DNA from 2 places in the Micromonospora sp. NBC_00858 genome. Region 2 is predicted to be linked to the other one. Evidence: riboswitches for the same ligand, from Rfam matches in the RefSeq annotation. Region 2 holds a riboswitch; the other holds the start of a gene.
What was found. A riboswitch is a leader RNA that binds a small molecule or an ion and turns the genes downstream of it on or off. The one in region 2 is predicted to bind cyclic di-AMP.

Region 1 (4,235 bases), 3.0 Mb from region 2:
AGAGCGCGAGCAGATCACCGACCTGACGGTCTGCTTCGGCGGGGTGCCGGAACCGGCCGGCCGGGTTGAGGGTGTACTCGTTGCGCCGGCCGACCCGGGTGCGGTGCAGGTAGCCGCCGGCCTCCAGGTCCGCGACGATCGCCTGTGCGGCCCGCTCGGTCACGCCGACCTCGGCCGCCACGTCGCGCAGCCGGGCGGTGGGGTCGCGGGCGATGGCCAGCAGGACGTGTCCGTGGTTGGTGAGGAACGTCCAGTTCCGGCCGCTGCCGGTGTCGCCCGCCGCCGTGCTCGCCATCGTGGGTCCGCCTCTCCGGTTGTCCGCCCTGGCCTCGGTGGCACCTCCGAAGGGCCGGCCCAGGGCCAACGTATGAAATCTAACTCACGCATATCTTGACGCATCTTGTGGTGCGTGTGACCGTGGAGCCCGGGCCAGCGCCCGCCGCAGGCCCGGCTGAAGAGCCATTTGAGCAGGTCAAACGCGTGAGACGAGGTGCGGGATGAGTAGTCCCGGTACACCCGGCGGTAAGCCGGGTCCGCAGCGGGCCACCGACCGGGCGCCGGCGCTCACCGAGCCGGCCCGGGCGTACGCCGAGCTGGCCGCCGGCAACCGGCGCTTCGTCAGCGGCGCCCCGCGCCACCCCAACCAGGACGCCGGGCACCGGGCGGCGGTCGCCGACGGACAGCACCCGTTCGCGGTGATCGTCGGCTGCTCCGACTCCCGACTGGCCGCCGAGATCATCTTTGACCGGGGGCTGGGCGACCTCTTCGTGGTCCGCACGGCCGGGCACACGACCGGCCCGGAGGTGCTGGGCAGCGTGGAATACGCGGTGACCGTGCTCGGCACCCCGCTGGTGGTGGTGCTCGGCCACGACTCCTGCGGTGCGGTCCAGGCGGCCCGGGAGGCAGCCGCCACCGGCACCCCGCCCCGGGGGCACCTGCGTGCCGTGGTCGACGCCGTGCTGCCCAGCCTGCGTCGCGCCGAGGCCGAGGGGGTGGACGACATCGACGGCATCGTCGACATCCACATCGCGCAGACCGTCGAGGCGCTGCTCGGCCAGTCGCCCGTGCTGGCAGCCGAGGTGGCGCAGGGGCGCTGCGCGGTGGTGGGGGTGTCGTACCGGCTCGCCGCCGGCGCGGTGCGCCCGGTGGCCGCCGTGCCGGCTACCGCCACGGCGCTCGACGTACCGACCGGGCCCAGCACGGCGGCCAGCCCGACCGCGCCCGCCGCCGCCTGACGCGACGAGGGCCGCCCCGCGACGCGGGACGGCCCTTCGACGGGTGGACATGCGGTCAGAGCATCGACATGTGTACGTGGTCGGTGTGGTTCGACGGCCCGCTGTACGACTTCCAGCCGGTCGCCGGGAACCAGATCTGTCGGTTCCAGATCACGTAGTAGATGCCGAGCCGGTCGGCGTTGCGGATGAGGAACGCGGCCACGTTGTTGCCGTACGTCCGGGTGTCCTCGTTGTGCCACGGGCTGAAGCCGCTCTTCTGCAACGACCAGTCGCAGGCGCGGCCCTTCGGGTGCTCCCACGGCCCGCCGGAGCGGTAGCAGCCGACGAACCGGTTGAAGCCGGCCCGCTTGACCTCCTTGTACGCGTGCAGCGTGCGCGGGGTGACGCAGCCGGAGGTGGTGGGGTCGTTCTCGCTGCACGACTCGGACTTCCAGTCACCGTCGGCGGTCCGGTTGGGGCCGATCCGGGCGACCGGTGAGGTCGCCGACACCAGGCCGCCGGTGAAGCCCTTCCCACCGACCAGCGCGAGCGCCTTGTCGGCGTCGCGCTTCTCCTTCGCCATCAGGGCGGTCTGCTTCTGCTGCTCGCGGACCTCCGCGTCGAGGGCCAGCTTGGCCTGCTCGGCGCGGGACTTCACCGTGTTGACCTCGGAGAGCTTCTTCTCGTTGACCATGTTCATCTCGTCGAGCACCGCGGCGCGCTGGACGAACGAGTCGGGGGCGTCGCTCTCCAACAGCATCGCGATCGCGCCGATCCGGCCGGTCCGGTACGACTGGGCGGCGATCTGCCCGACCTGGGGGGCCAGCTTCTCCAACTCCGCGTTGGCCCGGTCGACCTCCGCCGCCAGCTCAATCTGCCGCTTCTTGGACTTGTCCAACTTGGACTTGGCGGCGGAGTAGTCGCGGTTGGCCTTCTCGATCACGTCGTTGAGCAGCGCGGGCTCGCCGTCCTCCTCGTGCCCGGACGGTGTGGGGGTCGTCGGGGCGGCGTGCGCCGGGAGGGGGCCGGCGAGCACGGTCAGTGCGGCGATCACGGCCACCACGGGTGTCAACCAGCGGCGTAGGGGTGCCGTCACAATATTCCCTTCCGTCGACCGCCGACCGGGTTAGCTGACGGGTTCGGGGCGGAAGTGGCCCCTACCGCTGACGCGGATTCACCCCACGTGCCTGGGTCCCCGGCTCGCCAGCTGGCGATTGGGCGGTGGCACCGCAGGCGCTGCGTCGCGCCTTCAGCGGTAACCGGCAGCGAGGTTACCCGAGAGTCGACCGGCTGAGCTACGTCCAGATGCCGACTAAAAGCGTCATTTCGCCATGGCGCTGAGTGACCAGTGACGCGGTTCTCAGGGCGGATGCCCCACCTCGTCACGCTGAGGAGTGTCACCATGCCGTCTCCGTGCTCCTGTCCGGCTCGTGCCACCGGTCGGTGGCGGTGGTTGGGGGTGTGGCCCGCGCCGGATCGGGTCCGGTTGGGTCGGGTCGACCCGTGCGCGGTGAGCTGAGTGCGGCCAGTGCCTCCGCGCGGTCCGGCCTGGGTCGCTCGGCGGGCGGCTCGGCGGCCGGGTCGGCGGGCAGCTCGGCACCCGACCGGCCGGCTGCGGTCACCACGGCGGCCAGTCCGGTGGTCAGCGGTACGGCTGCGATGAGGCCGAGCGTGGCGACCGCGCTGCGGACGATCTCCTGCGCGAGGAACTCGCTGGTCAGGATCTGCCCGAGCGGCCGCGAGTCGGCGGTGAGCAGGAGCAGTAGCGGCAGTGAGGCGCCCGCGTACGCCAGCACGATGGTGTTGACGGTGGAGGCGATGTGCGCCCGGCCGACTCGGGTGGCCGCCCGGTAGAGCTGCAACCGGGTCAGCCCGGGGTTGGCGTTCGCCAGCTCGGTGACGGTGGCCGCCTGGGTGACCGTCACGTCGTCGAGGACCCCGAGCGAGCCGATGATGATCCCGGCGAGCAGCAGGCCGTGCAGGTCCACGTTGGCCTGGAACATCGACAGCGTGGTGGCGTCCTCGCTGCCGAAGCCGGTGAGGTGGGTGGCGGCGGTGGCGATGGTGGCGAGCACGCCGGTCAACACCAGGCTGCCCAGGGTGCCGAGCACCGCGACCGAGGTCTGCGCGGTGACCCCGTGCGTCAGGTAGAGCACCACGAACATGATCAGGGCGGCGCCGACCACCGCCACCAGCAGCGGTGATCGGCCAGCGCCGATCCCCGGGAGCACGAAGGTGAGCAGGATGGCGAAGCTGGCGGCCAGCCCAGCCAGCGCGGCCAGGCCCCGCCACCGGCCGAACGCGACGATCGCGGCGGCGAAGACCACCGCCAGCCAGACCAACGGCGTGCCGCGCTGGTGCTCCGCGATGTTCCAGCTGCTGGCGACGGGATCGGCCGGATCGGTCAGCTCGACCAGGATGACCTCGTCACCGACCTCGACCCGGGGTGCGCCGGGTCCGTCCGGCACCGGCGTCTGGACCTGCTGGCCGGCAGCTGGCCCGTCGGCCACCCGGACGTCCACGGTGCCGCACAGCCCGGCCCCGGCGTCCGGCGTGCCCTCGGGACTCGGTGCGGCCGGCGGGCACGGCTCGGTCACCACCCGGGTCACCGTGCCGTGGTAGCGCGGCACGTCCGTGCCCCCGGCGGTCTGCGGCGACCCGTCGCGTGGCCAGAGCACCACCGCGGCGAGCACGGTGGCGACGAAGAGCGGTACCACGGTCGCGATGAGGATCCGTCGTACCCGGGGCGGGGCGGACGGAGTGGAACGGCTGTGGTCGGAACCCAATGCGAGACTCCCAACGATCCGGTGCGGGGTACGTGCCGGCGGGCCGGTCGGTTCACCGCCGCCGCGGGAATGCGGCGACGGGCATGACGAATCGCTGGGTGGCGACATGACGGCTACGGACGGTGAGTGCTCGGCGCGGTCGACCGGAGGCGACGCCACATCGTGGCGGCGTCGGCGCCCGACTGCGTAGCGAGGTCCGGAGGGCCATCGTGGGAAATGCTAGCCAGCCCGACCC
Region 2 (4,235 bases):
GCCAGCAGGCGCGCCGGCTGTGCCCGGACGCGATCGTGGTGCCGCCCCGGATGTCGGCGTACACGGCGGCCAGCCGGGCGGTGTTCGAGATCTTCCGAGAGACCACCCCGCTTGTCGAGGGGCTCTCCATCGACGAGGCGTTCCTGGACGTCGGCGGCCTGCGCCGGCTGGCCGGGCCGCCGGCCGACATCGCCGAGCGGCTGCGCCGGGAGGTCCGCGAGCGGATCCACCTGCCGATCACGGTGGGCGTGGCCCGGACGAAGTTCCTGGCGAAGGTGGCCAGCGGGGTGGCGAAGCCGGACGGGCTGCTGGTCGTCGCGCCCGACGCCGAGCTGGCGTTCCTGCACCCGCTGCCGGTGGAACGGCTCTGGGGTGTCGGCCCGATCACCGCCGCGAAGCTGCGGGAACGACGGATCCGTACCGTCGGGGAGGTGGCCCGGCTCGGCGAGGCGGCGCTGGTGTCACTGCTCGGCGCCGGTGCCGGTCGACACCTGCACGCCCTGGCGCACAACCACGACCCCCGGGCGGTCCAGGTCGGCCGCCGGCGCGGCTCGATGGGCGCGCAGCACGCGCTGAGCCGTACGCCGCACCCGCCGGCAGAGCTGGACGCCATCCTGGCCGGCCTGGTCGACCGGGTCACCCGGCGAATGCGGGCGGCCGGACGGTCCGGGCGCACGGTGGTGCTGCGGCTGCGCTTCGGCGACTACACGCGGGCCACCCGTTCGCACACCGTAGGCAAGGCGACGGCGGACACCACCCCGCTGCTCGCCGCCGCACGGGCGCTGCTGCGAGCCGCACTGCCCGAGATCGACCGGCGGGGCGTCACACTGATCGGCGTCTCGGTGGGCAACCTGGACGACAACCCGGTCCAGCCCGAGCTGCCGTTCCACCGCGACCCGGGGGCGGAGTTGGACGCCGCGGTGGACGCTGTCCGCGACCGGTTCGGGTCGACGGCGCTGACCCGAGCGGTGCTGCTCGGCCGGGAGCCGGGCGTCGAGATGCCCCTGCTGCCGGACTGACCGAAGGGCGGTCGGCCTGCGATCAGAGACACATCGCAGCAGGTCGGCGGTTTAGCGGCCGGCTGATGGGGTGACTCTTGAGAGGAACAGCCTGACAGGGGGGACCACCATGCCCGACGACACCAGCAACCGTCCGAGCCGCCACGAGCAGCGTCCCGGCGACGTGACCGACCCGCTGCTCTGGCAGCTCGCGGTCGACGTGCTCAGCGCACACGAGCCGGACGAGGACGGCGCCTGCGGCAACCTGCTCTGCGCCGGCCAGCCGTGGCCGTGCGCCGCTCGCAGGAACGCTGAACAGTCGCTCCAGCTGTCCCGTGGTGCGACAGACGCACCGGCCACAGCCTCTGCCGAGCGGGGCGAGGACGGCACCGCAGACGCTGACTGGTCGGCGACGGACGCTCCGGCCCCGCGCCGCGCCTGGTCGGCCGGCTCGCGTCCAGGGGCGGCCGCCTCGGCCGCCTGACCACCACCTGCCGGGGCGCCCCTCCTCGACACACGCCTGCGGGCGCTCAACCGGACTCCGGTCGAGCGCCCGCGGGCTCGTGCGTCAGAGGCTGAGCCGCTGACCCGGGAAGATCAGACCCGGGTCGGCGCCGATCAGCTGCCGGTTGCCCTCGTACAGGGCCTGCCAGCCGCCCGCCACCCGGTGGGTCTGGGCGATCTCCGACAGCGTGTCGCCCGGCTTGACCAGGTACGTCTCGCCGCCCGTCGTCGGCGCGGTGCGCTGGTGGTTGCGGGTCGCCGGCTGCTCGCCACGCGACGACCGCTCCTGCGGCTTGGTGGTCTTCGTCGACGACTTCCCGGTGGACTTCGTCGACGACTTCCCGGTCGACTTCGTGGCGGAGCCGCCCGACGAGCCGCCCTTCTTGCCGCAGGTCGGCCACGCACCGATGCCCTGCCCGTCGAGCACCTTCTCGGCGACGGCGATCTGCTCACCACGGCTGGCCAGGTCGGCGCGGGCGGCGTACTTCTTGCCGCCGTAACCGGCCCAGGTGCTCTGCGAGAACTGCAACCCGCCGTAGTAGCCGTTGCCGGTGTTGATGTGCCAGTTGCCGCTGGACTCGCACTGGGCGATCGCGTCCCAGTTGACCGCGGCCTGGGCCGGGGCTGCCGGCCCGAAGAGGGCGACGGCCCCGGTGACCGCGCCGACGGCCAGCGTGCCGACGGCGACGCGGCGGGTGGTGACCCGTCGGTGACGGGGCGTGTATTCAGATGTCATGTGAGCTTCCTCCACGCCGACGAGGTGAGCTGTCGGGTTCGGGCCGAGGAGCCCGGCCGCGCGGTGGCGGCTTCACCCCGAGGTGACGTGCACCGAGGAACCTGGGTCCCCCGCTCCTGCCTGGATGACTGGCCGGCCGACCGGCGGCAGGATTTGGCGTACCGGTGGCGGTGTCCGCATCGACGAACCTGACCGACGTTAGGCACCGTCGGTGACGATCGCCCACCCCCTGTGAACTTCTTCACCGGGGCACGCGGGGCGGTCCACGCAGCGGTTGCGGGCGACCGGAGACTGTGCAGTGACCATCATGGACCGTTTCCGACCAGGTCGTTGTCTCAGGCGATGTGGCGGAGCGCGGGAGTGTTCGCCCGCTGGGAGCGCGGGTAGCGGGTCACCGTGCGGCCCGGCCGGCGGAGCCCGTTGATCGGGCGGCCCGCCGGCCGGACGGGTCAACCGGTCAGAGGGTGCGGGCCAGCCGGTCGGCGAGCGCCCGGGTGAACCGGGCCGGGTCGGCCAGCTCGCCGCCCTCGGCGAGCACCGCCAGGCCGTACAGCAACTCGGCGGTCTCGGTGAGAGCAGCGGAGTCGCCGCCCTGCTCGTGCGCCTTGCGCAGCCCCGCGACCAGTGCGTGACCGGGATTGATCTCCAAGATCCGCTTCGTGGACGGGATCTCGTGTCCCATGGCCCGGTACATCTTCTCCAGGGTCGGGGTGAGATCGTGCGCGTCGCCGACGACGCAGGCCGGTGAGGTGGTCAGCCGGGACGACAGGCGGACCTCCCGGACGCTCTCGGCCAGCGTGGTGCCCAGCCAGTCGAGCAGTGCGGCGAACTCCTGTCGCTGCTGCTCACGCTCGGCCTCGGCCTGCTGCTTCTCCTCGTCGGTGTCCAGGTCGACCTCGCCCTTGGCGATCGAGCGCAGCGGGCGGCCGTCGTACTCGCCGACCCGCTCGACCCACACCTCGTCGACCTGGTCGGTGAGCAGCAGCACCTCGTGGCCCTTGGCCCGGAACGCCTCCAGGTGCGGGGAGTTCTCGATGGTGGCCCGGGAGTCGCCGGTGGCGTACCAGATGTCGTTCTGGCCGTCCTTCATCCGTGCGACGTAGCCGGCCAGGTCGGTGGGCTCGGCCGGGTCGTGGGTGGAGGCCAGCGACAGGATCTCCAGCAGGGTGTCGCGGTTGTCGGTGTCGTCGATCAGCCCTTCCTTGACCACCGCGCCGAACTCGGTCCAGAAGGTGCGGTAGCGCTCGGGGTGGTTGACCTTGAGGTCCCGGACGGTGGCGAGGACCTTGCGGACCAGCCGGCGGCGGACGATCTGGATCTGCCGGTCCTGCTGGAGGATCTCCCGGGAGATGTTCAGCGACAGGTCGTGCGCGTCGACCACACCCTTGACGAAGCGCAGGTAGGTGGGGACCAGCGCCTCGCAGTCGTCCATGATGAACACGCGCTTGACGTAGAGCTGGACGCCGCGGCGACCCTGCGGGGCGAACAGGTCCAGCGGGGCGTGGCTGGGCAGGAACAGCAGCGCCTCGTACTCGAAGGTGCCCTCGCCCTTCATGTGCACGACCTCGAGCGGGTCGGCCCAGTCGTGGCTGACGTGCTTGTAGAACTCGTGGTACTCGGCAGCGTCGACCTCGTCGCGGGACCGCGCCCAGAGCGCCTTCATCGAGTTGAGGGTCTGCACCTCGCTGGTGGCGTCCGCGCCGTCGGCGCCGGGCCGCTCGACGCTCATCCGGATCGGCCAGGCGATGAAGTCGGAGTACCGCTTCACGATCTCCCGGATGGTCCACTCGGCGGTGTAGTCGTGCAGGTTGTCCTCGGTGTCGGCCGGCTTGAGGTGCAGCGTCACCGTGGTGCCCTGCGGCGCCTCGTCGACCGTCTCGATCGAGTACGTGCCCTCGCCGGCGGACTCCCACCGGGTGCCGCCGGTCTCGCCGGCCTTGCGGGTCAGCAGGGTGACCCTGTCGGCGACCATGAACGCGGCGTAGAAGCCGACGCCG

Region 1: linked by a shared signal. The riboswitch ahead of OG990_RS26815 (hypothetical protein) and the one ahead of OG990_RS13195 (transglycosylase family protein) in region 2 are both predicted to bind cyclic di-AMP.

What each region holds. Positions count from the first base shown of each region.
Region 1 covers NZ_CP108828.1:5,752,326-5,756,560, reverse strand. The annotation lists gene OG990_RS26825 (MarR family winged helix-turn-helix transcriptional regulator) at 1-295, opposite strand, end outside; gene OG990_RS26820 (carbonic anhydrase) at 498-1,235, shown strand; gene OG990_RS26815 (hypothetical protein) at 1,291-2,310, opposite strand; cyclic di-AMP (ydaO/yuaA leader) riboswitch at 2,314-2,445, opposite strand; gene OG990_RS26810 (YibE/F family protein) at 2,612-4,000, opposite strand.
Region 2 covers NZ_CP108828.1:2,789,826-2,794,060, forward strand. The annotation lists gene dinB (DNA polymerase IV) at 1-1,019, shown strand, start outside; gene OG990_RS13190 (hypothetical protein) at 1,129-1,482, shown strand; gene OG990_RS13195 (transglycosylase family protein) at 1,567-2,238, opposite strand; cyclic di-AMP (ydaO/yuaA leader) riboswitch at 2,238-2,407, opposite strand; gene htpG (molecular chaperone HtpG) at 2,696-4,235, opposite strand, start outside.